3 regions of the Mesorhizobium sp. M1403 genome follow, and region 2 is predicted to be linked to each of the others. Evidence: riboswitches for the same ligand, from Rfam matches in the RefSeq annotation. Region 2 holds a riboswitch; each other region holds the start of a gene.

Region 1 (10,230 bases), on a different contig from region 2:
CCACAAGGGGGGAGATCGCCTGGTCATCGTCGCCTTCGTCAATGTTCGATGTTGCAGAAGTCGCGAGACGGTCAGTGACAGCCGATCTCCCCCCTTGTGGGGGAGATGTCCGGCAGGACAGAGGGGGGCGCGAAGGAATGCCGACGCTTGATAAGTCCATTCTTTCTATAACGCCGCGTCCCGGCTCGTAAAATCCCGCCTTTGGCACGCTGACAGGTTCAGCGACCGCCGCACCCGATCCGGCGAGACTTGCCAACCTCTGCACCAGCGCCGTCATATTCGCCGGGCCACCTTCGCGGAAATAGTCGAGCAGACCATCAAGTTCCTGGCGCGGCAGCGTCGAGCCTTCGATCAGCCGCAAATCCTCGTCGTGGCTCTCGCCCGGTAGGAGCGCCAGCTTAATACCGCGATTTCGCGCGACAACGGCAAGCTGGTCGCAGCCGTAGCGCCACCAGTCGTAACCGCCGAGGATGCGGACCAGGACGACCTTGGCGTGGCGGGCGACGCTGTCGATCCAGAGGTCGACGGACATCGGGTGGCGCAGGTCGCGCAAGGCGGCGAGCCGCATCGACGGCAGGCGGTCCGCATCTGCCTTCCACGCCGCCGCCAGCCCGGCGAGGTCGCTGTCGGTGAAGGACAGCGCCACGACATCCGCAGGCGTTTGCCTGAGATCGACAGGCTCGGCGAGATCGTCGAGCGAGGCGGATGTGGTGGTGAGGATGTGCATCGCGGCTCGTACCTGGGATCAGCCGGCGAGGATACGCTCGATCGCCGGGCGGTTCAGCCCTTTCAGGCCGATGACGACGAGGCGCGAGCGGCGATCGTCTTCAGCGGTCCAGGCGCGGTCGTAATAGTGGTTGACGCGCGGACCGACGGCCTGCAGCAAGAGCCGCATCGGCTTGCCGCCGACGTCGACGAAACCCTTGACGCGCAATACGTTTTCTTCCTCCGCCGCCGTGGCGACGCGTTGTGCCAGCTCGTCCGGGTTGGACACCGACGCAATGTCGATGACGAACGAGTCAAAGTCGTCATGTTCGTGGTCGAGCTCGTCGTCGTGATGGGTCTTGCGGTTCTCGATGTCGTCCTCGACGGCGAGACCAAGGCCGAGCAGCACCGACGGATCGACCTTGCCTTGCGAGGTCGGCACGATCTTCACCGCCCGCGCAACATGCTTGCCGATGACGGCATTGGCGCGCGCCGCGCCGGCTGCGTCCAGCAGGTCGCTCTTCGACAGGATGATCAGGTCGGCACAAGCGAGCTGGTCTTCGAACACCTCCTCGACAGGATCGTCATGGTCGAGCGTCTCGTCCTGCGCGCGCTGCGCCTGCAGGGCGTCCATGTCGTTGGCAACGCGGCCATCAGCCAGCGCCGGCCCGTCGACGACGGCGATGACGCCATCGACCGTGACGCGGCTTTTCACCGACGGCCACTGGAAGGCCTGGACCAGCGGCTTGGGCAGGGCCAGCCCGGACGTCTCGATCAGGATGTAGTCGACCTTCGGCGTCAGCGACAGGATCTGGTCGAGCGCGGGGACAAAGTCGTCGGCGACAGTGCAGCAGATGCAGCCATTGGCCAGCTCGACGATGTTTTCCTCGGGGCAAGTGTCGATGCCGCAGCCCTTCAGGATCTCGCCGTCGATGCCGATATCGCCGAACTCGTTGACGATGATGGCCAGGCGCTTGCCTTTGGCGTTTTCGAGCAAATGGCGGATCAGCGTCGTCTTGCCGGCGCCGAGAAAGCCGGTGACGACGGTGCAGGGGACGCGCGAAACGTTGGCGGCCGAATCTGGGGAAGTCATATCAAGTCCTTCAAAAGGTCGAGGGGAGGGATGCGGGCAACCAAGCCGCGCTTCAGGCAATCGGGACGGCCGCGCCACGGAATGAGGCCGTCCGTCGAAGTAGCGAACAGCTTTGCCCCCGTCACCAGATCGGTGCCGCTGGTCGTGGTCAGGTCGCCGAAGACATAGCTCCAGCAGCCGTCGCGCAGCATCGCGGCGCTGAGCCGGCGCTTGCAATTGCCGAGGCATTCGACGGTGCGGATTTTAATGTTTTCGCTGGAAGCGGCGCGGCGCGTGTCCTCGGCGAGCAGTTCGCCGGCGCGGGGATGAGCGTCCGAACCGGTCTCGTCACGGCAGGACGAGCAGACGATGACGGTGACGCCGGCCGGGGAATCACCATGGCCGGACAATAAATCCGCTGTCTCAGCCGGAAAACTGCTGTCGCGTTCCAAATCAGGCTCCTTGCCCGGAAAACCCGCCAGGCGATCGGATTCTTATGTCCTAGACGGCAGGTCTCCTGGCTCGCGGGTCATCGCCTGGGTGCCGCCTTCCCGGGAATATCCCAGTGGTTTTCGGCCTTGGCTCGTCGCTTACAGTTGCGGGGACAGCCGCGGATTTGAAATCGAGATTTCGCACCGCATTCCCTCTTGGCCCTTGCCGTTGCGGGCAGGGGACCGTCTGGAACGGATTTAGGCTTGTGAAGGCAGTCGTGTCAACGCACGTCTATGACGCGGCGATATCTGCGAGCGGCTGGCCGAGGTCGCCGGCAGCCGTCACCTCGATGCGCTCGAGCCCGAGCCAACCCTGCATCTGCTTCAATTCCTCGAAAAGGGCGGCGGCAGTTTGCGGCGGGGCGCCGGGCTCCGAATAGGCGGCATGGACGCGCAATACGCCGGCCGGGCGGTCGGCCCTGAGGTCGACGCGCCCGACGATGCTGTCGCCGAGCAGGAACGGCAGCACATAATAGCCATACTGGCGCTTTTCGGCCGGCGTGTAGATCTCGATGCGGTAGTGGAAGTCGAACAACCGCTCGGTGCGCGACCGCTCGAAGACGACGGGATCGAACGGCGCAAGCAAGGCGCGCGCCTCGATCCTGCGCGGCAAACGGGCGTCCTTGTGGAGATAGGCTGTTTTGCTCCAGCCTTCGACGCTCACCGGCAACAGGTCGCCAGCCTCGACCAGTTCCTCGATGCGGCCCTTGATGTCGGCGGGCGAGAGGCGGAAATAGTCGCGCAGATCGCCCGCCGTGGCGACGCCATGGGCGCGGGCGGAGATGCGCAGCAGTTCGCGGTGGGCGTCCGCGGGGGACGGAACTGGCAAAGCGAGTACCGTTGGCGGCAGCACGCGCTCCGGCAGATCGTAGAACCGCTCGAAACCACGCCGGTGCGCCGTGGTGATGCGGCCCGCCCAGAACAGCCATTCGAAGGCATGCTTGGCATGGCTCCAGCCCCACCAGCCGCCCGAGCCCTTCTGGCCTTCGAAAGCCGACGCCGCGATCGGGCCTCGTTCAGCGACCTCGCGATAGATGTCCTCAATGTAGGCGGCGTGCTCGCGGCCCCATTTTGCCAGTCCGCTGTACATTTCCTCGCCGCGCTCGGCCCGCTGCATGCGCCAGCGCATCAGCGGATAGGTCTCGACGGGCAGGAACGAGGCTTCATGCGCCCAATATTCGAAGACCATGCGCTTGTGTGTCACCGCGGCGTCGTCGAGCAGCGCCAGCTTGTAGGGGCCAAGCCGCGAATAGAGCGGCATATAATGGGCGCGAACCACGGCGCTGACGGAATCGATCTGCAGCAGGCCGGTACGGGCAAGCACCCGGGCCAGATGCCGGCGGTCAGGCGTGCCGCTGGGGCGCGGGTCATTGAATCCCTGTGCCGCAAGCGCAATGCGACGGGCCAGGGCAAGCGAGATTTTTTCCTTCATGAAGGCGGTATCCGGACGATGTTAGACAGAGAAAATGACCTGCGATTCCGCCCCATGCTAGCAAGGTTTTGGCGGCATCTATGTCAGGAGAGAAAAGTGGAGTGAAAAGTGAAGGAAATCAAACAGGAGCGGATCGGACCAGTTTTCCCGGATATGCCGTCCAGCACCGCGATTTGAACAAGGTTTGACTTGCTTCGCCGAAAGCGCTGCGCTAACCCTCGCCGCGTTGCAGCATAGAGCCCCCTTAAAACGGTTCAGTGGTTAATCTGTCACGCTTCCGCAAGTGGGTCCGGTGCTGTAATCAGAGTGGATTGGCCGCCAACGGAAAACTGCAGCATGAACGCACTTTTAGGTTCGTACCTGCCCATCGTCCTGTTCATCGGCGTGGCGCTGGTCGTCGGCCTGGCGCTGCTCGCCGCACCGTTCCTGGTGGCTTACCGCAACCCCGATCCGGAAAAGCTTTCCGCCTATGAGTGCGGCTTCAACTCGTTCGACGACGCTCGCATGAAGTTCGACATCCGCTTCTACCTGGTGTCGATCCTGTTCATCATCTTCGATCTGGAAGTGGCCTTCCTGTTTCCGTGGGCAGTGTCGTTCAGTCAGATCGGCATGCTCGGTTTCTGGTCGATGATGGTGTTTTTGGCGGTGCTGACCATCGGCTTTGCCTATGAATGGAAAAAAGGAGCGCTGGAATGGGATTGAACGACAGTTCCGGCACGCTCGTCGCGCCGAAGCCCAAGGGTCTCATCGACCCCAACACCGGCCGGCCGGTGGGGGAAGATGACCCATTCTTCCTGGAGATCAACAACGAGCTCGCCGACAAGGGCTTTCTCGTCACCTCGACCGAGGCGCTGATCACCTGGGCGCGCAGCGGCTCGCTGATGTTCATGACGTTTGGCCTCGCCTGCTGCGCCGTCGAGATGATCCATACGTCGATGCCACGCTACGACTCGGAGAGGTTCGGTGTCGCGCCGCGCGCGTCTCCTCGCCAGTCCGACATCATGATCGTTGCCGGCACGCTGACCAACAAGATGGCGCCGGCGCTGCGCAAGGTCTACGACCAGATGCCGGAGCCGCGCTACGTCATCTCGATGGGCTCCTGTGCCAATGGCGGCGGCTATTATCATTATTCCTATTCGGTGGTGCGCGGCTGCGACCGCATCGTGCCGGTCGACATCTACGTGCCCGGCTGCCCACCGAGCGCTGAAGCGCTGCTCTACGGCATCCTTCTGCTGCAGAAGAAGATCCGCCGCACCGGCACGATCGAACGGTGAGCGGCATGACCCAGGCGTTGAATGACCTCTCGACCTATCTTGGCGAGAAGCTGACCGGCCGGATCGGCGAAGCGGTGCTCGCCTATGGCGAACTCACTATCTCGGTCGAGCCGCGCGACCTGATCGAGGTGGTGACCTTCCTGCGCGACGACCCGAAATGCCAGTTCATTTCGATCATCGACGTTTGCGGCGCAGATTATCCGTCGCGGGCAAAGCGCTTCGACGTGGTCTATCACCTGCTGTCGCCGAGGCAGAATATCCGCATCCGCATCAAGGTCCAGGCCGACGAAGAGACGCTGGTGCCGTCGATCACCGGCATATATCCCGGCGCGGACTGGTTCGAGCGCGAGACCTACGACCTCTATGGCGTGCTGTTTTCGGGCCATCCCGATCTGCGCCGGATCCTGACCGACTACGGCTTCGAGGGCCATCCGCTGCGCAAGGACTTTCCGCTGACCGGCTTCGTCGAGGTGCGCTACGACGACGAAGCCAAGCGCGTCATCTACGAGCCGGTCGAGCTCAAGCAGGAATTCCGCAATTTCGATTTTCTGTCTCCGTGGGAAGGTACGGATTACGTGCTTCCGGGAGATGAGAAGGCAAAGCAGTAAATGGCTGAAACCTCCGTTCGCAACTTCAATATCAATTTCGGCCCGCAACACCCTGCTGCGCATGGCGTTTTGCGCCTTGTGCTGGAGCTTGACGGAGAAGTCGTCGATCGCGTCGATCCGCATATCGGGCTTTTGCATCGCGGCACGGAAAAGCTGATCGAGCACAAGACTTATCTGCAGGCCGTGCCCTATCTCGACCGGCTCGACTATTGCGCGCCGATGAACCAGGAGCATGCCTTTGCGCTCGCCGCCGAGCGGCTGCTCGGTATCGAGGTGCCGAAGCGCGGGCAGCTTATTCGAGTTCTCTACTCCGAGATCGGCCGCATTATGTCGCACATCCTCAATGTGACGACGCAGGCGATGGATGTCGGCGCGCTGACGCCGCCGCTCTGGGGTTTTGTCGAGCGCGAAAAGCTGATGGTGTTCTATGAGCGCGCCTCGGGCTCGCGCATGCACGCGGCCTATTTCCGGCCGGGCGGCGTCCACCAGGACCTGCCGCAGAAGCTGATCGAGGACATCGGCAAGTGGATCGACCCGTTCCTGAAGTCGGTCGACGACCTCGACGCGCTTTTGACCGGCAACCGCATCTTCAAGCAGCGCAATGTCGACATCGCTACCGTCTCCCTGGCCGACGCTTGGGCCTGGGGCTTTTCCGGCGTCATGGTGCGCGGCTCGGGTGCGCCGTGGGATCTGCGCAAATCGCAGCCCTACGAATGCTATGCCGAGCTGGACTTCGACATTCCGATCGGCAAGAACGGCGACTGCTTCGACCGTTATCTGGTGCGTATGGAAGAGATGCGGCAGTCGGCGAAAATCATGCGCCAGTGCGTCGACCTGTTGCTCGGTAAGGAGGGCAGCGGGCCGGTGTCTAACCTCGACGGCAAGGTGGTGCCGCCGAAGCGCGCGGCGATGAAGCGCTCGATGGAAGCGCTGATCCATCACTTCAAGCTCTACACCGAAGGCTACCGCGTTCCGGCCGGCGAGGTCTATGCCGCGGTCGAGGCGCCGAAGGGCGAGTTCGGTGTCTATCTCGTCTCCGACGGCACCAACAAGCCCTACCGCTGCAAGCTGCGCGCCCCCGGCTTTGCGCATCTGCAAGCGATGGACTTTTTGTGCCGCGGCCACATGTTGGCCGACGTCACCGCCGTTCTCGGCTCCCTCGACATCGTGTTTGGTGAGGTCGATCGGTGAATCGCATTCTGAGCCTCACGTTAATCGTCATTGCTGTCGCAATGCACCCTGCATATGCAATCGAGTGCGGAGCGTCTATCGATGCTTCCGATCTTGTGAAGCAGCACTTCAAGCTGAGCTACGTCACGCTTGGCATGCAAGAAAGTGCGACAGCAGAATCCGCCGATGTCGATGCTTTCTATTTCAAGAGAGATACATGCGAGTGTAGCGTCGCAGCGCCGGATGGCGCGAGTTTCTCTAAGGCGGAGGTATCGGCAGCCGCTTCCGGCAAAACAGGGTTCGCGCGGCTTGTTGCTCGCTTGGCTGGTAAATCCGGCGTTTGCCCGCCTGTCATGACAAATTCGCCGACTTTCCAATGTTTCGACGGTACGGCGAAACTTTGTAAGGAGGCCGCAGCAAGATGACGAACCTATACGTCTTTGGTGAGGTCGATCGCTAAATGTCAGTCCGCCGTCTCGCAGAAGCCAGCCTCCAGCCAGCCTCCTTCGCCTTCAACCGGGCGAATGCGGCAGCGGCGAAGCAGTGGATCAAGAAATATCCGAAGGGGCGCGAGCAATCCGCGATCATCCCCTTGCTGATGCTGGCGCAGGAGCAGGAAGGCTGGGTGACCAAGGCGGCGATCGAGACGATCTCCGACATGCTCGGCATGCCCTATATTCGCGGGCTAGAAGTCGCCACCTTCTATACGCAATACCAGCTCAATCCGGTCGGCACCCGCGCGCATGTCCAGGTCTGCGGCACCACGCCCTGCATGCTGCGCGGCTCGGAATCGCTGATGGATGTGTGCCGCTCGAAGATCCATCACGACCAGTTCCACACCAACGACAAGGGCACGCTGTCGTGGGAGGAGGTCGAATGCCTCGGCGCCTGCGTCAACGCACCGATGGTTATGGTCTTCAAGGACACATACGAGGATTTGACGCCGGAGCGGCTTGCCGAGATCATCGACCTCTATGACGCCGGCAAGGGTGCTTCGGTGACGCCAGGACCGCAAAACGGCCGCGTCACCTCAGAGCCGGCCAGTGGCCTGACGACCCTCAAGAGTGAAAAGGCGATCCTCAAGGTAACCCGCGACCGGGAAACCAAGGCGGCGACCAAGGCGGGGCCGGCGGCTGCCGCCGCAGCACCAGTTCCGTCTGCGGCTTCGACCGCGCCTGCACCGGCGCCGGTTGCGCCCTCGAATGCCAGCAAGCCGAAGACCGACGCGGTCGAGACCAGCCCGGCGCTGAAATCGCCGTCGGTGACAAAAGTCGCGCCCGCGGCGGAAAAGGCGGCGAGCGTTGCAGCGCCGCTGCATTCGGCCGCCAATGCCAACAAGGCCGAGCCGCAGGTCGAGGACGTCTCGAAACAGCGCAAAGGCCCCAAGAACAAGGCCGAGCCGGCGTCTGCTTTCAAAGCGCCGGAGGCCAAGGTTAAACCGGCGAAGACTGCCGCCAAGGCGGCCACGCCGTCGCCCGGAAACAAAAGCCGGCCGACCGGCAAGAAGCCGGTCTGAGGAACGAGCAATGCTTCAGGACAGAGACCGCATCTTCAACAATATCTACGGCCGCTTCGACAAGTCGCTGGCCGGCGCCATGGCGCGCGGTGCCTGGGACAACACGCCCGGCATCATCGCCAAGGGGCGCGAGTGGATCGTCAACGAGATGAAGGCCAGCGGCCTGCGCGGACGTGGCGGCGCGGGCTTCCCGACCGGGCTGAAATGGTCGTTCATGCCCAAGCAAAGCGACGGCCGGCCGAGCTATCTCGTCGTCAATGCCGACGAGTCCGAGCCCGGCACCTGCAAGGACCGCGACATACTGCGCCACGACCCGCACACGCTGGTCGAAGGCTGCCTGCTTGCGGGCTTCGCCATGGGCGCGGTCGCCGCCTACATCTATGTGCGCGGCGAGTTCATCCGCGAGCGCGAGGCGCTGCAACGCGCCATCGACGAGGCCTATGCGGCCAAGCTGATCGGCAAGAACAACACCTCCGGCTATGATTTCGACATCTACATGCATCATGGCGCCGGCGCCTATATCTGTGGCGAGGAAACGGCGCTGCTCGAAAGCCTCGAGGGCAAGAAGGGCCAGCCACGGCTTAAGCCGCCATTTCCGGCCAATGTCGGCCTCTATGGCTGCCCGACGACGGTCAACAATGTCGAGTCCATCGCTGTCGCGCCGACCATCCTGCGCCGCGGTGCCGCCTGGTTCTCGTCCTTCGGCCGGCCCAACAATGTCGGCACCAAGCTGTTCTGCATCTCCGGCCACGTCAACAATCCGTGCACCGTCGAAGAGGCGATGTCGATCCCGTTCCGCGAGCTGATCGAGACGCATTGCGGTGGCATTCGTGGCGGCTGGGATAATCTGCTGGCGGTCATTCCGGGCGGAGCGTCGGTGCCGCTGGTGCCGGCCGAGCAGATCATCGACGCGCCGATGGATTTCGACGCGCTGCGCGACCTGAAATCGGGCCTCGGCACGGCAGCTGTCATCGTCATGGACAAATCGACCGATATCGTGAAAGCGATCGCGCGGCTTTCCTATTTCTACAAGCACGAAAGCTGCGGCCAGTGCACGCCCTGCCGTGAGGGCACCGGCTGGATGTGGCGGGTGATGGAACGGCTGGTGCGCGGCGAGGCGCAGAAGCGCGAGATCGACATGCTGCTCGATGTGACCAAGCAGGTCGAGGGCCACACGATCTGTGCGCTTGGCGACGCGGCGGCATGGCCGATCCAGGGCCTGATGCGGCATTTCCGCGGCGAGGTGGAGCGGCGCATCGACGAGTTTTCGCGCAACGCACACCGCGCCGAACCGGTGCTGGCGGCGGCAGAATAGAAGAATTCAAAAATGCGGGCGAATGTCCGAGACGAGGAAACGAGCGCGGGGCAGACGGAAACGACCAGGAGACCACCTATGTCGCTGTTTTCGACACCCGACGATTTTACGCCCGATATGGACCCGTTGTTGAAGATGAACCAGGATCTGACCAGGATGATGCCGAAGGAGATGGCCAATGCCGTCAATCTCCTGGCGCATCCTGTCGCGAGTGCGGCGGCGATGGCGGCACTCGGCATCGGTCTTGCCAACCACGCCTTTGGCATCTGGATGGGCGTGCTTTCGGGCGCGGCCGAAACTTCGCAGCGGCTTTGGCAGCCGGTCGCCGAGGATTTCGAGGCCAGGACGGAACGCTTTTCCGCGACCGGCAAAAGCTCCTCGACAAAGGCGCGCGCAGCGACCAAAACCCTGATTGCCGAGGCGCAGTCCTTCGCCAATGACGTGACCGACATTGCGACGAGCACCGCGGCGCGGAGCTTGGCGAATGCGAGCACCGTTGCAGCGGATGCCTCGGCCGGGCTGATGCCGGAAGATTTCAAGCAGCCCAAAGCGATGGACCGGCCAGCTGAGCCGGCCGACCTCAAGGCGATATCGGGCATCGGGCCGAAACTGGAAAAGGTGCTGAACGGCCTTGGCATCTGGACATA
Region 2 (10,230 bases):
GCGGCCCTGTCCAACCGTGCCGGATCACGAAGGGTATCCCTCGATGAGCATGTTCAAGCTTATAGACGGTTCCGAGCCGAAGTTGCAGGCGCCAGATATCGCTCGGCTCAGGCAGGCGATTCGCGGCGATCTGATCCTTCCAGACGATCCCGGCTATGATCAGGCGCGCAGAGTTTGGAATGGCATGGTCGATAAGAGGCCGGCGGCTGTCTTCTATTGCGCCGAATCCAGCGATGTCGTCACGGCCGTCAACTTCGCCCGATCGCAAGGCTTCCTCGTCGCCGTCCGCGGCGGTGGCCATAACGTCGCCGGCAGTTCGGTATGCGACGGCGGCGTGGTGATCGATGTGTCACGCATGAAGCGGATCGAAGTCGACCCGATCCGCCGTGTTGCGCGCGCAGAAGCTGGCTTGAACCTGGGCGAGTTCGACGCAGCCACACAGGTCCATGGTCTTGCGACGACCATGGGTGTCAACGCGGATACCGGCATAGCCGGACTGACACTCGGCGGCGGGTTCGGCAAGCTTGGCCGAAAACATGGACTGAGCTGCGACAACCTTGTCGCTGTCGAAATCGTGACGGCGGACGGCCGGTTGCTCACGGCAAACGCGGCCGAAAATGCAGATTTGTTCTGGGGCATTCGGGGCGGCGGCGGCAATTTCGGAATAGTCACGACTTTCGAATACAAGCTCCATCCCGTGGGTCCGCTCCTCATCGCGGGATCGATGCTATACCGGTACGAAGAGGCACGCGAAGCGATGCGGTTCTACCGTGCGTTCTCGAGCGGCGCCCCGGATGAGCTGAGCCTGGATGCAGCACTTGTGACGGCGCCCTCGGGCGAACGCTTCTTCAGCATATCGGCGTGCTACATCGGCCCACTCGACGAGGGCCAGCAAATCATTCAACCTCTGAGAGAGTATGGCACGCCGGTTGAGCGCCGGATTGCTCCCGTCCCCTATCTTCAAATCCAATCGGCCGGGGACAGCCTCTTTCCGCGCGGGCGGCGCTACTACTGGAAGGCGCAGTTCATGCGCGAAATCACAGATCAGGCGATCGATACCATGCTTGCGGCTTACATGACTGCACCCAGCGAATCGCTTCTGGTCCTGCAGCAGGTTGGCGGCGCCATCTCGCGAGTACCGATGGACGGAACGCCCTACGCCAATCGGGATGCGCTTTACGATTGCTTCCCGATATCGATCTGGGACAATCCGTCTGACGACGAAACGCACATCCGATGGGCGCGCGACCTGTGGGATGCAATGAGACCGTTCTCGACCGGCGGCGTCTATGCCAACAATCTCGGCGAAGAGGGCACTGATCGGGTTCTGGCGGCTTACGGCGAGAATTATCCGAGGTTGGCCGCACTAAAGAACAAGTATGATCCCACCAATTTCTTTCGCTTGAACCAAAACATTAAGCCTGCGACCTGAGCGACCGCCGCAGGCCGATGCTCGAAATTCTGCGGCGCTGCTACAACTCCAGATTCCAGTTCTGGCCGACCAGATCCTTGCCGAAGGAATGGTGGCGCTCCTCGTTGGTCAATTTAAAGCCCGCAGCCTCATAGATGCGGCGTGCCGAAGTGAGCACGTCGTTGGTCCACAGCGTCAGTGTCCTGTAACCCGTGTCGCGGCAAAAACCGATGCATTCCTCGACCAGCCGCTTGCCGATGCCGAGGCCGCGCGCCGACGGCTCGACATAGAGCAGGCGCAACTTCGCCACCGCGTCCGACTGGCGCACGACGAAGACCGAGGCGCTGGGGATCGCGAACTTGCCTGATGTGAAGGGTTTGTCTTCGCCGGAGTCGTAAAGAAACACACGCGTTCCCGTGCGGTCGCCGATCTTTGCCGTGATATCGGCGAGCTGCGCCTTCCAGTTCGAAACAAGCTTTCCCGCCTCCGCCTCCTTGCCAAAAATCTTGCCCAGCTTTTCGACATCACCATAGAGCAGGTCCATCGAGGCGGCGGGGCGGTTCTGGTCGAGATGGACGCAACTTTCCGTCAGCACCAGCGTCTTGATACCGTGCGGGGCCAGCGTATCGGGCGTCACCTCGCCGCCAGGCTTCATGCCGTAATACCAGCCGGCGAAGAAGAAATCGGGCTCGACGGCGACGAGGTTTTCGAGGGTCGGGTATTTCGGCGCGAGTTCCGGGATCGCGCCCTGCTCGGCCTTGAATTCCGGACCGACCTTATACCATCCGGTGATGCCGGTCAGGCCGACGATCGATGGTTGCAGCCCCAGCGCGAAGGCCATCTCCGCCATGTTCAGATCTTGGATGACGGCGCGCTTCGGCGCGGCGTCGAACGTCAGCGGCGTGCCGCAGCTATCAACGGTTACCGGGAAAGCGAAGGCGGTCTCGGCAAGCAGGAGGGAGGCAAAAGACAGTACGAGGCGTTTCACGGATATTGCTCCTTGGTCAATCGGGATGTGAAGAGGCGCGGTTCGGAACGTCGAAGACCGTGAGTTCGCGGTCTTCGGTGGGATGGCGCAGCCAAAGCACGTCAACGCCAAAAATCTCGCGGATCAACTTCTTGGTCAGCGCCTCGCACGGACTGGCAAGTGCCTGCAGGCGGGCCTCGTTCATCACCGCGACCCTGGTGGCAAATGGCGTGACAAGCGACAGATCATGAAGCACCGCCACGACGGTCATGCCAAACTGCGATACGAGTTCGAGAAGGTCGCTGCGGGCGCGCGGATCGAGATGATTGGTCGGTTCATCGAGGAACAGGATTTTGGGCTCCTGGGCGATGGCGCGCGCCAGCTGGGCGCGTTGCCGCTCGCCACCGGATAGCGAGCCGATCGTGCGGCCGAGCAGCGGCAGCAGGCCGGTTCTGCGAAGTGCTTCAATGACGATGTCGCGTTGCTCGCTCCTCCGACGCAAGCCGGCATGCGGGACGCGCCCAAGCTCGACGTAGTCGATCACGGCAAGCCGCGGATCAGGCTGGTCGGTCTGGCCAACGACCGCCATGTGCAGTGCCCGCTCGGCGGCCGAAAACCTCTCCAGCCGGCGTCCGGAAAATCTCACATCTCCCGCGCTTGGCCGCAGCGTACCGCATAGCATGCGCAGCAGCGTCGTCTTGCCGGCGCCGTTGGGGCCGATGATGGCGAGGCGGTCGCCCGGCGCTATCGAAAGGCTCACCGCGCTGACCAGGCACCGGCCATTCGTCGTCGCGCTCAGTTCACACGCTTCAAGAAGAGGCTGGGAGGCGTCCAACTTACCGTCACTTTCTCAATGGCGACGGAAGGAAGCTGGACGGACCGGCCGACAAGACCGATGTCCACGTCTCCTCCCGGCACACCCCGTCCGGTCAACTCATGCTGATGGCAGGTCTCCTGGCTCGCGGGTCTTTGCGCCATCCTGCCTTCCCAGCCTTGCCGGCCAGTGGCACTTCGGATTTTGCTAACCGCTTACAGTTGCGGGGGCAGCCACGGCCTCGATCCGAAGGATCTCACCGTGTTCCCTTTTCACCCCTTGCCTCGCGACTCGGGGACCATCACCTTTCTACCGTAGATCTCGCCGACCGCGTCGCAATGGCTTTTGATTGGGCTCGCAGGCACCATCATGCCTCTGCTGTCAACACCGGCAGACCTGTGTTCCGGTTTTTCCCTGGATGCCCAATTCGAAGACCTTTCAATGGACCAGCACGGACGAGGTCGGTCGCCAAAACATCGGAAAATTTTCAGAATCCGATCGAGATTTCAGCGCTCGAAAAGCCGAATGAAAGCGTGCTGGTGAACGGGCCTATTGACCCCACGTTTTCGCGAAGGCGCCCGGCGCCGTCTCCAGCCAAGGATCATTGCCGTCTATTGCGCCCGTTCCGGCGCCGGCCGCCACACGGAAGGAGACAACATGACTGCCGCATCCAACAGCAGGTTGAAACGTGGCCTCGTTGGCGTATCGTTCGCGGCGCTCGCCTGCGCCGCCGCCGTCACCTGGTACGCCGCCAAGGGCGAGGCCGCGAGCGCAAGGCCGGATGTGCCGGGACCGAAGCTGGTCAAGGCCGTGAAGGTGAAGCCGGCGCCGCAGGCGGATAGCCGCCTCGCCATCGGCGAGGTCCGCCCGCAACGCGAAAGCGATCTCGGCTTCCGCTTGTCCGGTAAGCTGGTGCAGCGCATGGCCGCGATCGGCCAGACGGTCAGGAAGGACGAGGTGCTCGCCCGCATCGAAGACCAGGATTACCGCAACCGCTTACGCAGCGCCGAGGCCGATGTCGCGGCCGCGCAAGCCGTTCTGGTCGAGGCGCGTGCCGCCGAAGCCCGCCTCGGAGCGCTGCTCGCCAAAGGTTTCACGACGCGCGCCAGCTACGATGCGACGTTGAAGAACCTTCGCTCCGCGCAGGCCAAGCTGGACTCGGCAAGGATCGGCCTGGAGATGGCCAAGGACCAGCTCGCCTATACCGAACTGCATGCGGATTTCGACGGTGTGGTGACGGCGACCGGCGCCGAGGAAGGCCAGCTCGTCACCGTCGGGCAGATGGTCGTGCGCATCGCCGATCCGCAAGCCCGCGACGCCGTCTTCTCGATCGCCGAGGCAGCTTTCTCGAATGTCCGCAGCGCCGGGCATCCGCCGGAGATCATGGTCTCGCTGCTGAGCAACCCGGCGATCTCGACACCCGGCGTCATCCGCGAGGTGTCGCCTGTGGCCGATGCCGTCACCCGTACCTTCCAGGTGAAGGTTTCGCTGGGCAACGCCCCGGATGAAATGCGCTTCGGCAGCAGCGTCGCGGGCCGTGTCAACGAATCCAGCGCGCCTGTCGTGGTGTTGCCGGGAAGTGCGCTGTTCGACAAGGACGGCAAGCCGGCCGTGTGGGTCGTGGGCGCTTCGTCGGCCGTCGAGCTGAAGCCCGTCGTCATTGACCGCTACGAGACCGAGCGCGTCGTCGTCAGCGGCGGCCTGGCCGAAGGCGACGTTGTCGTAACCGCCGGCATTAACCGGCTGCGCGAACACGAAAAGGTTCGCATCGCGGCAGGAGAATCCAGATGAGCCCGTCACAAACGAAAGTCCTGATCGCCGGCGCCGGACCAACCGGGCTGACGCTTGCCCTCTGGCTCACCCGTCTCGGCATGCCGGTCCGCATCCTCGACAAGGCAGCAGGTCCAGGCGAGACATCGCGCGCGCTCGCCGTCCAGGCCCGCACGCTCGAGTTCCACCGCCAGGTCGGCATCGTCGAGGATGTGCTTGCTGCCGGCGTGCGGCTGGAGCAACTCACCGTACGCACGCCGGCCGGCATCGCCGCAAAGCTGCCGCTCTCCGACTTCGGCCGCGGCATCAGCCCGTACTCCTTCGCATTCGCGCTGCCGCAGGACATTCACGAGCGCGTCCTGATAACGCATCTCGAGCGCGCCGGCGTCGAGGTCGAGCGCAGCACGGAGCTTGTTGCCTTCGATGACAGGAGGGACTCGGTTATTGCCACGCTGAAGAGGCACGGTCGGACCGAGACTGTCAGCGCCGCCTATCTCTGTGGATGCGACGGCGCCCGCAGCACCGTGCGCCATGGGTTGAACATCGGCTTCCCCGGCGGCACCTACGAGCAGGCCTTCTATGTCGCCGACGTCATGGGCAGCGGCGCGGTCACCCGCAACGGCATGGACACGACGGTCAGCGCCTACGGTTTCGCGATCGTCATGCCGGTCAGGCAATCCGGTTCGCTGCGTCTGATCGGCATCGTGCCGAAGGCGCATGAAGCCGACGAGACGATCACCTTCGAGGCGATCCGTGCCGATGTCGAGCGCGACACCGGCATTGCGGTGGACAAGGTCAACTGGTTCTCGACCTACCGCGTCCATCACCGTGTTGCCGAACGCTTCCAGATCGGCCGCGCGTTCCTCTGCGGCGATGCCGGCCACATCCACAGCCCGGCCGGCGGCCAGGGCATGAACACCGGGATAGGCGATGCGGTCAACCTCGCCTGGAAGCTCGCTGCCGTGCTGCAAGGCCGTGCGGACCAGCGCCTGCTGGACAGCTACGAGGCGGAACGCATCGCCTTTGCCCGGAAGCTGATCGACAGTACCGACACGGCGTTCCGCTTCATCACCAGCCGCTCGCGCCTGGTCGGCCTGTTTCGCCGTTATCTGATGCCGAAGATCCTGAACTTCCTGCTTCACACGTCGTTCGGCTCCCGCGCCTTTTTCGGGTTGATCTCGCAGGCAGCCATCCAGTACCGCGCCGGGCCGATCAGCGCGGGCACAGCTGGCCAAATCCGCGGCGGCGACCGCCTGCCCTATGTCGCCTACGGCAGCGGCGACAATTTCGAGCCGCTGCGTTCGCTGGACTGGCAGGTCCATGTCTATGGAGAGACGAATGCCGAGTTCCGGGCGATGCTCGCCTCGACCGGCATCCCTATTCACGTCTTCGCCTGGTCTGAGAGGGCGAAGGCCGCGGGCCTCCACCGCGATGGCGCCTATCTGGTCCGGCCCGACGGCCATATCGCGCTGGCCTCCACGGTTCAGGAGGCAGCCGCGTTCCAGCGCTACCTCGCCGGGCTCGCGATCAGGCCACGGCTGGCCGAACGTGCGCCGTACCGGATTTCAGGCACCATGCACAGCCTGGCCTGACAGCTGAATCAAGCAGCGCCCGCCTAACCAGCGGCGCTGCCCAAATCCCGATCACCAATGTTCCCGACTGCCGGTGCAGACCGGTCGCGCGCCGCGTCGGCGCACCATGAACAGGAGTTGCATCATGAACAGCTTCAATCTTTCCGAATGGGCGCTGCGCCACAGGAGCTTCGTTGTCTACCTGATGATCGCGGCCGCGCTCGCCGGCATCTTTGCCTATTCCCGCCTTGGCCGCGAAGAGGATCCGCCCTTCACCATCAAGACGATGGTGGTCAAGACGCTGTGGCCGGGCGCCACGACCAGCGACACCGTCGAACAGATAACCGATCGCATCGAGAAGAAGCTCGAGGAGCTTTCCAACCTCGACTACGTCAAGAGCTATACCAAGCCCGGCGAATCCGTGGTCTTCGTCAACCTGAAGGACACGGTCGCGGCCGACCAGGTGCAGCCGCTCTGGTATCAGGTGCGCAAGAAGCTCGACGATATCAAGTCGACGATGCCTTCCGGTGTCCAGGGCCCCTTCTACAATGATGAGTTCGGCGACACCTATTCGTTGATCTACGCGCTCACCTCCGACGATCTCAGCCATCGCGAGCTGAAGGACATCGCCAGCAGCCTGCGGGCCGGGCTGCTGACGGTGCAAGATGTCGCCAAGGTCGAGCTGATCGGCCAGCAGGACGAGAAGATCTATCTGGAATTCTCGACGCAGAAGGTGGCCGCACTTGGGCTTGACGTCAGCACGCTGTCCCAGGCGCTGCAGGCGCAGAACGCTTTGACCCCGAGCGGCACAGTCGATGCCGGCCCCGAACGCATCGCCATTCGGGTCTCCGGCGAGTTCACCTCGGAGGAGAGCCTGAAGGCGATCAACTTCTATGCCAACGGCCACTACTTCAGGCTGGGTGATGTCGCCGAGGTGAAGCGCGCCTATTCCGATCCGCCGCAGCCGATGTTCCGCTTCAACGGCAAGCCGGCTCTCGGCATCGCCATCTCGATCACCGCTGGTGGCGACGCGCTGGCGCTCGGCGAGAACGTCAAGGAGAAGATGCACGAGATGGCAGCCGAGCTGCCGCTCGGAGTCGAGCTTGGCCTGGTCGCCGACCAGTCGCACGTGGTGGAGGAGTCCGTCGGCGAATTCACCAAGAGCCTCGGCGAAGCCATCGCCATCGTGCTTGCCGTGAGCTTCCTGGCGCTCGGCTGGCGTCCCGGCATCGTGGTGGCCGTCGCCATCCCGTTGGTGCTCGCCATCACCTTCGTCACCATGGAGTATTTCGGCATCTCGCTGCAGCGCATTTCGCTCGGCGCGCTGATCATCGCGCTTGGCCTGCTGGTCGACGACGCCATGATCGCGGTTGAGATGATGATTTCCAAAATGGAGGAAGGCTACGAACGGATCTCGGCCGCCACCTATGCCTACACCTCGACCGCCTTCCCGATGCTCACTGGCACGCTGGTGACGATTGCCGGCTTCGTGCCGGTCGGCTTCGCCAAGAGCGGCGCCGGCGAATACTGCTTCTCGCTGTTCGCGGTCGTCGGCATAGCGCTGGTCGTTTCCTGGGTCGTCGCGGTGCTGTTCACGCCGCTGACCGGCGTCGTCCTCCTGCCTGAGCGCATCAAGGGCCATGGCAGCCACGAGCCCTCGCGCCTGGCGCGCGGCTTCCGCGTGCTGCTCGAGATGGCGATGCGGGCGAAATGGCTGGTGCTGTCAGCGACCGCCGGACTGTTTGCCCTCTCGGTTGTGGCCATGGGCTATGTCGGGCAAGAGTTCTTCCCGAAATCCGACCGGCCGGAGGTCATGGTCGACCTGACGCTGCCGCGCACGGCGTCGATCAAAGCGACTGACGAGGTCGTGGGCCGCGTCGAGAAGTTGCTCGCCGCCGATCCGGACATCGACCACTGGAGCTTCTATGTCGGCCAGGGTGCGGTGCGCTTCTATCTGCCGCTCGACGCCCAGCTCGCCAATGACTTCTTCGCCCAGGCGGTTATCGTCACCAAGGGGCACGCCGTGCGCCAAGCCGTCATCGAGCGGCTGGAAAAGTCGCTCTCCAACGGCTTCGGCGACGTCATGACCCGCGTCACACCGCTTGAACTCGGCCCGCCGGTCGGCTGGCCGCTGAAGTTCCGCGTCAGCGGACCGGACGCCGACAAGACGCGCAAGCTGGCACAGCAGTTCGCACAGGTGCTGGGCAGCAATGGTGCCGTGCGCAATATCAACTACGACTGGAACGAGCCGGCCAAGGTCATCAAGATCGAAGTCGACCAGGACAGAGCGCGTGCGCTCGGCATCTCCTCACAGCAGCTTGCCGACACCGTCAACTCGATCCTGACGGGGTCGAAGATCACGCAGATGCGCGACGACACCTATCTCGTCGACATCGTGGCGCGCGCGGTTCAGTCGGAACGTGCCGACATTGACACCCTGCGCGCACTGACGATCAGCGCGTCGGGTGGACGCCGCGTGCCGCTCGACCAGGTCGCCTCGTTGTCCTACCAGACCGAGCCGCCGCTGATCTGGCGCAGGGGCCGCATGCCGACGGTAACGGTGCAGGCAGACGTCGCACCTGGCGTCGAGCCCGCCGCGACGGTGCGCAAGCTCGACAGCGCCATCAACGCCTTCAAGGCCGAACTGCCGGCGCGCTACAGCGTCGAACAGGGCGGCGTCATGGAAGACAGCGCCAAGGCTCAGGCCAGCATCTTCGTGGTCTTCCCGCTGATGCTGTTCATCATGGCGACCGTGCTGATGATCCAGCTGATGAGCTTCCAGCGTCTGGTGCTGGTGCTGCTCACCGCTCCGCTGGCACTGATCGGCGTCGCTGGCGCGCTGCTGATGTCGGGAGCACCGATGGGCTTCGTCGCCATCCTCGGCGTGATGTCGCTGATCGGCATGGTGATCCGCAACTCGGTCATCCTGATCTCGCAGATCGACCAGCACATCGCCTCCGGCGAGGAGCCCTGGGCGGCGGTGATCAGCGCCACCGCGCACCGGCTGCGGCCGATCCTTTTGACGGCGGCGGCGGCCATCCTCGGCATGATCCCGATCGCGCCGACGGTGTTCTGGGGACCGATGGCCTATGCGGTGATGGGTGGCCTGATGGTGGCGACGGTGCTGACGCTAATCTTCCTGCCGACTCTCTATGTCGCCTGGTTCGGCATCAAGGCACCGGCGCAAACCATCCCGGCGGCTGAGCCCATCGAGGCGATCGCCGAACCGCAGCCGCTGGCCGCCTGAGGCGGCGAGCGTCCGCAAAAAGTCACGGCGGAGGAACCGCCGTGGCAGCTGCCCTGCAACATTCAAAACTGAAAGGAACGAAGATGCCCCCCGCGTTCGGAAACCTTCTCATCCGCTTCAACGCCGGCTTCCTGATGCTCGCATCGGCAGGGGGCCTGGCCACCGACATCGCCGGCTCCTTCTTCGGGCGCGGCGCCGAGGCCACCTTGCTCGCCGACGCCCCGGGCGTCGGTATCGGCTTCCTCGAGGCGCACGGCCTTGCCCTCGTCATCGGGCTGACCATGTGGCGCATCGCCTATTCCCTGAACTGGCACGCCTTCCTGGCGGCCGTTCACGCACTGCTCGGAACCGCAAACCTCTTGTTCTGGCAGTTCTTCATCGCCGCCGACGTGCTCATCGTCGGTTACGCGACGACCGCGGCACATTGGCTGTTCGTGGTTCCCCACCTCG
Region 3 (10,230 bases), on a different contig from region 2:
TGGGCTCGGCGAGATGCGCGCCTGGCTCGATCGCATGTGGGGCGATGCGCTCGACGCCTTCAAACGGGAAGTCGACAACAGCAAGGAGAAGAGGAAATGACGACCATGATCAAGCCCGCACCGGTCAGGAAGTCGGTGACCGTGGAGGTGCCACTCGACAAGGCATTCGATGTGTTCACGACAGGGTTCGGACGGTGGTGGCCGGCTTCGCACTCGATCGGCAAATCCGCCCTGACGACCGCGGTGATCGAACCGAAAGCCGGCGGCCGCTGGTACGAGATCGGCGAGGATGGGTCAGAATGCGATTGGGGCGAGGTTCTCGCCTGGGATCCGCCGTCGAGGCTGACGCTCGCCTGGCGTATCGGGGCCGACTGGCGCTACGATCCGGCATTGCTGACCGAGGTCGACATCCGCTTTGTCGCGCTCGGCGAGAATTCGACGCGGGTGGAACTCGAGCACCGGCTTCTGGAGAACATGGGCGAGACCGCAGAAGCAGCGCGCCAGGCCTTCGAATCGGAGCGTGGCTGGAGCGGTGTCCTTGGCGCCTACGCGGCTGAGGCCAAACGCTACGCTGCCTGATCGGCAGGCCTCTAAGCCCGATATCCAGCGAGGCCGTCGCACCGTCGGCCTCGCCTCATTCCCGGTGCAGCATATGCCGTTCTGCCCGACCACCGGGACTGTTGTTGTTGGGCGACCGATTCCCCGACCGGGGCACACCACACCTGGCGTTGTCGCGGACTACCCGGCGGTTGGTCGGCGGCGATGGCAGAGCTGGATTACCGGTGCTTCTCGACGAAAGCCTTGCAGGCGGGTGACAACTGCTCGATCATGCTCTGAAGGTCGCATTTGCCGATCGGTGTCATTGGGCAAAGCCGTTTGTAGTCAGGCTTGCATTCCTTGCCCTGAAAAGATTTGAAGGCCTTTGCATCGGCGGCAATCGGGTTCAAAAGTATTCCCGAACAAACCAGCGCAAGACTGGTAAACAGATACTTCCCCATAAACACCCTCCATTTATTACCGGTAATTATAGAGATACTAAATTAGAATTCTCTAATTATCAATCTTTAATTATCAATCTTGGGCAACCGGCAGCTCGCAAGGTCGTCTGATATCCGTCCGTTGCGCACGGAGAGGCCGATTCTCAAGCCAATCGCGCCGCCGCTCCATCTTTGTGTTTGACCATGATCTTTTCGGAAAACCGGTTTCCACTTTTCAGGATCATGGTCTAGACCTGACAGGCACCTTATCCGGAAATCCGATGGCGGGAGGCGCTGGTGGAAGGCCAGGACGAACACATGACCGGCACCAGGGCCGCCGAGGAGCGCCGCGCCGACATCTATGACGAGGACGGCGTCATCCTGTCGTCGTTTCTGGCTCAGATCGGTGCCGCGATCGTCGATCGCGATACGCTGACGCTGAAGCGCGAAGTCGACGATCTGCACCAGTCGGAACTCGGCCACCTGCTCGAGGCCCTGCACCCGGAACAGCGCCGCGCCCTGGTCGAATTGCTGGGCAAGGATTTCGATTTCTCCGCGCTGACCGAGGTCGACGAGGCGATCCGCCGTGACATCGTCGACAATCTGCCCAATGCGCAGATCGCCCAGGCGGTGCAGGAGCTCGATTCCGACGATGCCGTCTACATCCTCGAGGACCTCGACCAGGAGGACCAGGACGAGATCCTGTCGCAACTGCCGTTCACCGAGCGGATCAGGCTGCGGCGCTCGCTCGACTATCCCGAAGAGACCGCCGGCCGCCGCATGCAAACGGAGTTCGTCGCGGTGCCGCCATTCTGGACGATCGGCCAGACCATCGACTACATGCGCGAGGATAACAACCTTCCCGATCGTTTCAGCCAGATCTTCGTCATCGATCCGAGCTTCAAGCTGCTCGGCGCCATCGACCTCGACCAGATCCTGCGCACCAAGCGCTCGGTCAAGGTGGAAGAGGTCATGCATGAGACCAGGCATGCCATCCCGGCCACCATGGACCAGGAGGAGGCGGCACGCGAATTCGAACAATACGATCTTCTGTCCGCTGCCGTCGTCGACGAGAACGAGCGGCTGGTCGGCGTGCTGACCATCGACGACGTCGTCGACGTCATCCAGCAGGAGGCCGAGGAAGATCTGCTGCGCATGGGCGGCGTCGGCGACGAAGAACTCTCGGACAGCATCCTTTCGACTTCGCGCTCGCGTGTGCCCTGGCTGCTGGTCAACCTTTTGACGGCCTTCCTCGCGGCTTCGGTGATCGGCCTGTTCGACCGCACCATCGAGCATATCGTGGCGCTGGCGGTGCTGATGCCGATCGTCGCCGGCATGGGCGGCAATGCCGGCTCGCAGACCATGACCGTCACCGTGCGGGCGCTGGCGACGAGGGACCTCGATATCTACAATGCCGGCCGCATCATCCGCCGCGAAATCGGGGTGGGCTTCATCAACGGCATCATCTTCGCCATCCTGATCGGCATCGTCGCGGCTGCCTGGTTCCACGATCGCAATCTCGGCGGCATCATCGCGGCGGCGATGATCATCAACATGTTCGTGGCGGCTCTGGCGGGCATCCTGATCCCGCTGCTGCTCGACCGCTTCAAGATCGATCCGGCTGTGGCTTCGGCGGTTTTCGTCACTACGGTCACCGATGTCGTCGGTTTCTTTGCCTTTCTCGGGCTTGCCACATGGTGGTTCGGCGTAGGCTGAACGGCACCTCAATTGACTTTTACGTAAATGCCGTGCGAGGCTTTGGAAGGTGCCTTGTCCGCCGATTCTGGTACGCGCCTGGATGCCGGCGGCGCCGGCCAGTTGGAACTCGCGGCGTGGCCGGGGCATTGGAGTGGCGATGCGGGAATATTATTCGATCACGGAGCTGACCCGCGAATTCGACGTGTCGACGCGGACGTTGCGCTTCTACGAGGACGAAGGGCTGGTGCAGCCGGTAAGGCGCGGCCGCACCCGGCTGTTCCGTCCGTCGGACCGGCATCTCATCCGCCAGATCATGCGCGGCAAGAGGCTCGGCTTCTCGATCAACGAGATCCGCGAAATCATCCAGATGTACAGGGAGCCGCCCGGCGAGGTCGGCCAACTCAAGCTGATGATCAAGCGCATCGAGGAAAAGCGCGAGGATCTTCGCCAGAAACGCCGCGACCTCGAGGAGACCCTGGCCGAGCTCGACCAGGCCGAGGAATCCTGCGTCGAGCGGCTGGTTGAACTCGGCGTCACCACGTAAGCGCGGTGTCAGCCCCGGCTCAAATCCAGCGCCGCACCCTTTTGGCGTAGTCCCGGTACTTCTTGCCGAATTTGGCCGTCAGCACCTTCTCCTCGCTCTCGATCGTCAGCTTCTGCGTCAGGAACGCCGCGATGACCGCGAGCGGCAGGAACCAGGCGATCCCCGAGACAAAGGCGAGGCTGACCAGCAGCAATGTGTTGGCGAGGTAGATCGGGTTGCGGCTGACGGCGAAGGGTCCGGTGGTCACCAGATGGTCCGGCACGCCGTTGGGGTTGAGCGTCGTTTTGGCGCGGATCATGGTGCGGATCGCGGTGAACCAGAGCGCGGCGACCGCCACCAACCCCACAAGGCCGGCGGCGAACAGGATGTCGCCGAGAAGATCGCCGATCCACGGCAGTGGATAGAAAAACCCTAGCGCGACGCTGACGATGATGGCGGCGACATAGATCAGCGGCGGCCATGGGATGTGCCCCAGCTTCGGCTGCCCAGGATTTTGCTGCACGGGTTTCGGGTGACTGTCGGTCATTGTTGTGCTCCCTCGATTAGCGCGTTCTCGGTTCCGCCGTCTCGGTTTGGGCGGTGCAGGTGCCGGCGAGCTCGCCAATATGCGCCTTCCACTCCGGGGACTGGTCGTTGCTGTAGAGCCGGTCAAGCGAGGCTTCGCCCTGGAGAGTGTCCAGCATGCAGGCACAATAGCTGGAGCAGAACTCGGTGTCGCGCGCCTGCTCGCAGGATATTTGGCAGGATTTCAGAAAGTTCACCTCCCTGCTTTCGACCCGCGCCGGCATGAATTGCGAAAACAGCCAGACCGAGCCGATCAGCAGCGGCTGATGGATCAGATAAAAGGCAAGGCTGTGCCGGCCGATGAAGACCAGCGGGTTTGCCCAGCGGCCTGGCGTCATGGCCGACAGCCGGGTCAGCACGCCGGAGGTGGCGGCGAGTTTGGTAACCGCGATGCCGGCAAGCACGGCGCCGAACCAGGGCAGCAGCGGAACATAGTCGTTGGAGTGCGGATTGGTCGCCGATAGACCGACCCACCACAAAGCCGGATGATCGAAGGCCTCGGATCTGAGGTAGAAGGGCGCCGCGATGACAAACGCCGCGACAAGCAGTGTCAGCAGCGCCGGCAGCCGAAGGAACGCCAGGCCGAGCAGGCTGGCGAGCGCGATCTCGTGCAATATGCCGAAAAAAATGAAGCCGTCGGGCGTGGCGATTCGGGTGACCAGCGATATTGCGAGAGCCGCCCCGGCAACCATGGCGAAGCGCTTCCAGAAGCCTGTCCAGCGGATTTTCTTGCCATGGGCGAGATAGAGGCTGACGCCGACCAGGAACAGGAAGCTCGAGGCGATGCAGCGCGCGTAGATTTTCCACCAGCCGAAGGCGGTGAGGCCGGGATCGGTGTAGCCGAAAAATTCGAGATCCCAGGTGAAATGATAGCTCGCCATGGCAAGCAAAGCGATGCCGCGTGCGATGTCGATGGCGGCGATGCGCTTCGCCTTCGGTTGATCCTGAACGGCGGTGGTCGGCGTGGCGATGCTCATCGGTCTCGCTGTCTTGGTTCAGCCCCGGCAAGACGACTATCACGGTTGCCACCGTCAAAAGAAGCAGTCCTCGCGTCGCGTTGGCGCGGGTCAGCATTAGAACTCGCTTTAGGCCAGAGCCGGAAAGCCTTTGGCCGGCTTCGCTTTTTGCCGTGAAGGCGTCGGTTTCCTGTTACCCGGCCAGGAATCGCCGCGGCAGATTTGTGCTCCAAACCCTGCTTTGGGCGATTCTGCTTCGGGGAAAGCAATGGCTACCCATGTGCGCCATCCTATCTGGCTTGCGGCCTTGCGGCCGGCGGATGCACGCACCTTCGCCTCGCTTTATGCGGTCGAATCGTTCGCGCGCGCCACCGTCTCCAGCGTCATCCCGATCCAGGCCTATGAGATCCTGCACAACGAGCAGATCGTCTCGATCCTCTACACGGTCGTGGCAATGCTCGGCCTCTCGGCGACGCTGTTCATGCCGATGTTGATCCGGCGCTTTGCCCGGCGCTGGGTCTATACCGCCGGTGCCTGCCTGCTGGCCGTCGGCTCGCTGTTCTTCGTCACTCATACGCTTGCTGGCCAAACGGTCGGCATGCTCTGCCGCGTCATCGGCGCCAGCGCGCTGGCGATCACGCTCAACCTCTACATCATGGACCACATCCGCAAGACCGATTTCATGCAGGCCGAGTCGCTGCGCATGGCGTGGTCGATGCTTGCCTGGACCGCCGGGCCGACGCTCGGCATTTTCCTCTACACGCGTTTCGGCATCTATGCCGCGCATAGCGCGGTGGCCGTCTTCGCCATGGCCCTGCTGGCGCTGTTCTGGACCTACCGGCTTGGCGACAACCCGTCGATCCGCCCGGGCAAGACGCGGCCGGTCAATCCGCTGGCCAATATCGGCCGCTTCGTCGCGCAGCCAAGGCTGAGGCTGGCCTGGCTGATCGCCTTCGGCCGTTCCTGCTTCTGGACGACGTTCTTTGTCTATGGGCCGCTGTTCATGGTGATCACCGGCGAGGGCGAGCTCGCCGGTGGCCTCTTGGTTTCGGCCGGCAATGCGCTTTTGTTCATGGCCATCTTCTGGGGCAGGGCGGGAAAGCGTTTCGGCGGCCGGCGCACCATGACGTTTGCCTATTTCGCCATGTCGGCGACGCTGCTGGCGGCCGGCGCCGTCGGCGAGGCCGCGCCGCTCGTCACCGGCGCGTTGCTGCTTTGCGGTGCCTTCTTCACCATCGCGCTCGATGCGCTGGGCTCGACCGCGTTCATGCGCTCGGTGCGCTCGTATGAGCGGGCGCAGATGGCGGCGGTCTACCGCACCTATCTCGACTTTTCCGACCTGACGCCGCCGCTGGTCTATTCGGTGGTGCTGGCGTTCTGCGGCCTGGGCGCGGTTTTCGCGACGCTCGGCCTGCTGGCGGCGGTCTGCGGCTTCGTCACCTGGCGCTATCTGCCCAAATCGCTTTGATGTTCAAGCGCCGCATGCCGCTCGAGCACCCAGTTGTGGAAGCGGTGCAAGTCATATTCCTCGGGCATCAGCACGCCGGCCTTGTGGCGCATCGAGCGCAGGCCCTTCTGGTTGACCTCGCAGATATCAGCATCTTCCTCCAGCACCTGGGTGCCGAAGGCGACGATGTTGTCGATATCCGCTGCCGGATCGGCGAGCGCTTCGGGCGAAAAAAGCCATTCGGCGGTGAGTTCGGTCTGCTCCGGCCCAAGCGGCACCAGCCGCACGGTCCTGACATAGTCGACATGGCCGACGACGAACATCGACGGCAAGTTGGTGGCATAGGTCTGCCCGGCAGCACGCTCGGCCGGCGTCAGGCTCGAAAAGACCGAGCCGTGGACGCGCCCGTCGCGCGACCAGGTTTCGGCCCCGGCCCGCAAGCCGCCGGCAAATTCCGGCGCGTCATTGTCGGCGTGGCGCGCCCATTCGGGGTCGTCGTGCCGGCCCATCAGGCCGCGGCCATAGATCGGCACCAGCCGCGACAGGTCCTTGTGGACGCCAGGGCAGTGCAGGCACTCGTTGAAGTTCTCCCAAAATATCTTCCAGTTGCAGTTCATAACCTTGCGCAGCACATGGCCGCTCAGCAGCGTTTCCAGCGGCCAGTTGGCGAGGTTGCCGGATGCCGGATCGAAGGATGTTTCAGCCGAACCGGCAGCGTCTTGCGCGAGGTTGACGAAAACGAAACCGCGCCACACCGAAAGCGCGACGCGGTAGAGCGGATGATCGGCCTTGTCGAAACCGTCCGGCAGCGATTTCGACGGCACGCGCACCAGATCGCCGCGCAGCGAATAGGACCAGGCGTGGTAGGGGCAGGTGATGAGCCGCGCCTTCAGCCGTCCTTCGCTCTGCTGGCAAAGCTGCGAGCCGCGATGCCGGCAGGTGTTGTGAAAGGCGCGCAATTCGCCGGTCTCGTCGCGCAGCACGACGACCTCCTGCGTGCCTATGCGAAACGTCCTGAAAGCCAGCGGATGGGCAAGGTCGGCCTCGCGGCAGACCAGCAGCCAATTGCGATACCAGATGGCCTCGAGATCGCGCTGATAGCCTGCGATGTCCCAATAGGCCGATGACGGCAGCGTCGGCTCGGCCCGCGTCAGGCCGTTATAGGGACCGCGCTCATTCGGGCTGGGTTGCATGCCGGCTTCCTCCCCATCCGCCAGCCGACACCCGGCTGTGAGAATTGTCAATTGCGGCGCCGGCCGGCGAGCTTGGCGAGGCGGCGCATTCGCCACACGATCCGGCGGAATTTGGTTTGCCGGGCGCGGCGATTCTGCCTATAGTCGCTGATGTCGTCGGTTCCGTTTGGAACCAAGAGGGAATGCGGTGCGGGCGAAATTCTTGCCCAATGCCGTGGCTGCCCCCGCAACTGTGTGCGGTAGTCCTCTCCATATGCCACTGAAGATGTTCTTCGGGAAGGTGGGGAAGGGCGCTGATCCGCGAGCCAGGAGACCTGCCGGCGACAGGAAACTGATTTCTATGCCCTCGGGTGGAGGGCGAAAGGACAAGACATGAATACCGCTTCCGTCTCGCTCGGCGCTTCCGTCTCCTCGCAGTCGCGTTTCATGCAGCTGGCGCTTGCTGCATTCCTCGGCATTTTCGTCATGGGCTTTGTCGGCTTCTCGCACATCGATGCGGTCCACAATGCCGCCCACGACTATCGCCACTCGATGGGCTTTCCCTGCCACTGACAAGGGACTGACATCATGACATTTTTTCGCAACGTCGTGTTCATCGCGGCGATCGCAGGGCTCGTGGCCGGCGTCGCTCTCGCCTGCATGCAGGCCTATGCCACGGTGCCACTGATCCTGAAGGCGGAAGTCTACGAACAGGCCGGCGGCGGCCATGACCATGCCGCCGCACCTGCGGCACCGGCCGCCACGGGCACGATGGCTATGAGCAGCGCCGCGCCGGCACCGGCTGAAGCAATGGCTCCGGCTGAGGACGAAGGCTGGGCGCCGGCCGACGGTTTCGAACGCTTTGCCTTCAGCGTCGTTGCCAATATCGTCACCGGCATCGGCTTCGCACTGATCCTGGTTGCGGTTTCGGAATTCGCCGGCGGCATCGGCAATTGGCGCCAGGGGCTGTTCTGGGGGCTTGCCGGCTTTGCCGTGTTCACGCTGGCGCCCGGCCTCGGCCTGCCGCCGGAACTGCCAGCGATGCCGGCGGCCGACCTTGTCCAACGCCAGATCTGGTGGTGGGCAACGGTGGTGGCGACCGCGGCCGGTCTCGGCCTGCTTGCGTTCCGCAGATCGCTGCCGCTGGCGGTCCTTGCGGTGGCGTTGATCGTGGCGCCGCATATTGTCGGCGCGCCGCAGCCCGACAGCTTCGAGACGACAATCCCGGAAGGCCTGCATCATCAGTTCGTGGTGGCGGTGACGCTGACCAATCTGGTGTTCTGGCTGGTGCTCGGCGCAGTCGTCGGCGTGGTGCGCGGCCGCTTCACCGGCACGGCGACCAGCCTGCGCGACAGCTTTGCCTGACCGCGCTGCCGGGGCGCTGACCCTGATCATCGGCGGTGCGCGCTCCGGCAAGAGCGCGCATGCCGAGAGGCTGGTGAGTGCCTGTCCGGCGCCGTGGAGCTATATCGCGACGGCGCAAGCCTATGACGAGGAGATGCGCGAACGGATCGCGCTGCACCGCTCGCGCCGCAGAGCCGGTTGGACGACCATAGAGGCGCCGCTCGACCTTGCCGGCGCGATCGAGGCGCTGCCTGACGGCCAGCCGGTGCTGATCGATTGCCTGACGCTGTGGCTGACCAACCATATGCTGGCCGAACATGATGTCGAGGCCGAATGCCGAAGGCTGGCAGATGTGCTGTCGCGGCCGCGTGGACCCTGGTTCGTGGTGTCCAACGAGGTCGGCCAGGGCATCGTGCCGGAGAATGCGCTGGCAAGACGGTTTCGCGACGCGGCCGGCCGGTTGAACCAGGACGTTGCCGCCGTCGCTGACACCGTGCTTTTGATGGTGGCGGGGCTGCCGCTCAGGGTGAAATGACATGGCTGATACCGACCACATCGATCCCAAGGACGAGGAACGCCACCGCGCGAAGATGGCCAAGCGCAAGGCGGTGCAGGACGCCGAGGTTGCAGCCAAGACGGTCGAGAAAGGGCTGTTGATCGTCAACACCGGTCCGGGCAAGGGCAAGACCACGGCCGCCTTCGGGCTGGCGCTCAGAATGCTCGGCTACGGCAAGCGCGTCGGCGTCGTCCAGTTCATCAAAGGCAAATGGCACACCGGCGAGAAGGATGCTTTTGCCTGCTTCGGCGACCGCGTCGTCTGGCACGCCATGGGCGAGGGCTTTACCTGGGAAACGCAGGACCTGAAGCGCGACATCGCGGCCGCTGAGGCCGCCTGGGCCAAGGCGCTCGAGCTGATGGCCGAGCCGTCGATCAGCCTCGTGGTGCTCGACGAACTCAACATCGCGTTGCGCTACGATTATCTCGACCTCGAAAAGGTGGTCGCAGCGCTGAAGGCGCGTCGCGAGGGCCTGCATGTCGTCGTCACCGGCCGCAATGCCAAGCCGGTATTGGTCGAGGCAGCCGATCTGGTCACCGAGATGGGCGTGACCAAGCACCACTTCTCCGCCGGCGTGAAGGCGCAGCAAGGGATAGAGTTCTGAGGGGTTTGGCGATCGGGGAAGGGCGTTTCGGAGCAGGCGGCGCCGGCGAAGCTGCCGATCTCCCCCCTTGTGGGGGAGATGCCCGGCAGGGCAAAGGGGGGCACTGTCCCTCGGCCTGTCAGTCGGAGACAACTACGTCGTCAGACCGTCATTAGCAGGTGAACGGTCAAGAGGCTGGCGATCCTTCGCGCCCCCCTCTGTCCTGCCGGACATCTCCCCCACGAGGGGGGAGATTGGATGGCGCTTCGGATTTCGCCAACCTCGAACGTCAAAGGCAGGGAATGAGAAGCGCAAAGCTGGGGCGATTATTCTTTGGGCACAGCAATTTTGTTCTTGCTTTGTGCCGGCAGCTATGGTACTAATCTCGC

What was found. A riboswitch is a leader RNA that binds a small molecule or an ion and turns the genes downstream of it on or off. The one in region 2 is predicted to bind cobalamin.
Region 1: it holds a riboswitch for cobalamin, as region 2 does, so the genes downstream of both, NKH01_RS00620 (DUF1636 family protein) here and NKH01_RS14910 (ABC transporter ATP-binding protein) in region 2, are expected to answer to the same signal.
Region 3: it holds a riboswitch for cobalamin, as region 2 does, so the genes downstream of both, NKH01_RS00805 (CbtB domain-containing protein) here and NKH01_RS14910 (ABC transporter ATP-binding protein) in region 2, are expected to answer to the same signal.

What each region holds. Positions count from the first base shown of each region.
Region 1 is NZ_JAMYKY010000001.1:114,585-124,814, forward strand. It holds gene NKH01_RS00610 (cobaltochelatase subunit CobN) at 1-727, opposite strand, end outside; gene cobW (cobalamin biosynthesis protein CobW) at 746-1,798, opposite strand; gene NKH01_RS00620 (DUF1636 family protein) at 1,795-2,229, opposite strand; cobalamin riboswitch at 2,268-2,471, opposite strand; gene NKH01_RS00625 (winged helix-turn-helix domain-containing protein) at 2,501-3,700, opposite strand; gene NKH01_RS00630 (NADH-quinone oxidoreductase subunit A) at 4,037-4,402, shown strand; gene NKH01_RS00635 (NuoB/complex I 20 kDa subunit family protein) at 4,393-4,974, shown strand; gene NKH01_RS00640 (NADH-quinone oxidoreductase subunit C) at 4,980-5,582, shown strand; gene NKH01_RS00645 (NADH-quinone oxidoreductase subunit D) at 5,583-6,773, shown strand; gene NKH01_RS00650 (hypothetical protein) at 6,770-7,177, shown strand; gene nuoE (NADH-quinone oxidoreductase subunit NuoE) at 7,213-8,268, shown strand; gene nuoF (NADH-quinone oxidoreductase subunit NuoF) at 8,279-9,583, shown strand; gene NKH01_RS00665 (helix-hairpin-helix domain-containing protein) at 9,662-10,230, shown strand, end outside.
Region 2 is NZ_JAMYKY010000007.1:133,446-143,675, reverse strand. It holds gene NKH01_RS14925 (hypothetical protein) at 1-301, opposite strand, end outside; gene NKH01_RS14920 (FAD-binding oxidoreductase) at 185-1,432, shown strand; gene NKH01_RS14915 (GNAT family N-acetyltransferase) at 1,473-2,399, opposite strand; gene NKH01_RS14910 (ABC transporter ATP-binding protein) at 2,416-3,213, opposite strand; cobalamin riboswitch at 3,306-3,510, opposite strand; gene NKH01_RS14905 (efflux RND transporter periplasmic adaptor subunit) at 3,850-4,983, shown strand; gene NKH01_RS14900 (FAD-dependent monooxygenase) at 4,980-6,554, shown strand; gene NKH01_RS14895 (efflux RND transporter permease subunit) at 6,679-9,780, shown strand; gene NKH01_RS14890 (hypothetical protein) at 9,864-10,230, shown strand, end outside.
Region 3 is NZ_JAMYKY010000001.1:144,872-155,101, forward strand. It holds gene NKH01_RS00760 (ArsR/SmtB family transcription factor) at 1-100, shown strand, start outside; gene NKH01_RS00765 (SRPBCC family protein) at 97-579, shown strand; gene NKH01_RS00770 (hypothetical protein) at 777-998, opposite strand; gene mgtE (magnesium transporter) at 1,296-2,693, shown strand; gene NKH01_RS00780 (MerR family transcriptional regulator) at 2,833-3,219, shown strand; gene NKH01_RS00785 (methyltransferase family protein) at 3,239-3,745, opposite strand; gene NKH01_RS00790 (heparan-alpha-glucosaminide N-acetyltransferase) at 3,762-4,760, opposite strand; gene NKH01_RS00795 (MFS transporter) at 5,008-6,207, shown strand; gene NKH01_RS00800 (aromatic ring-hydroxylating oxygenase subunit alpha) at 6,186-7,379, opposite strand; cobalamin riboswitch at 7,520-7,715, shown strand; gene NKH01_RS00805 (CbtB domain-containing protein) at 7,752-7,931, shown strand; gene NKH01_RS00810 (CbtA family protein) at 7,947-8,723, shown strand; gene cobU (bifunctional adenosylcobinamide kinase/adenosylcobinamide-phosphate guanylyltransferase) at 8,716-9,237, shown strand; gene cobO (cob(I)yrinic acid a,c-diamide adenosyltransferase) at 9,239-9,862, shown strand.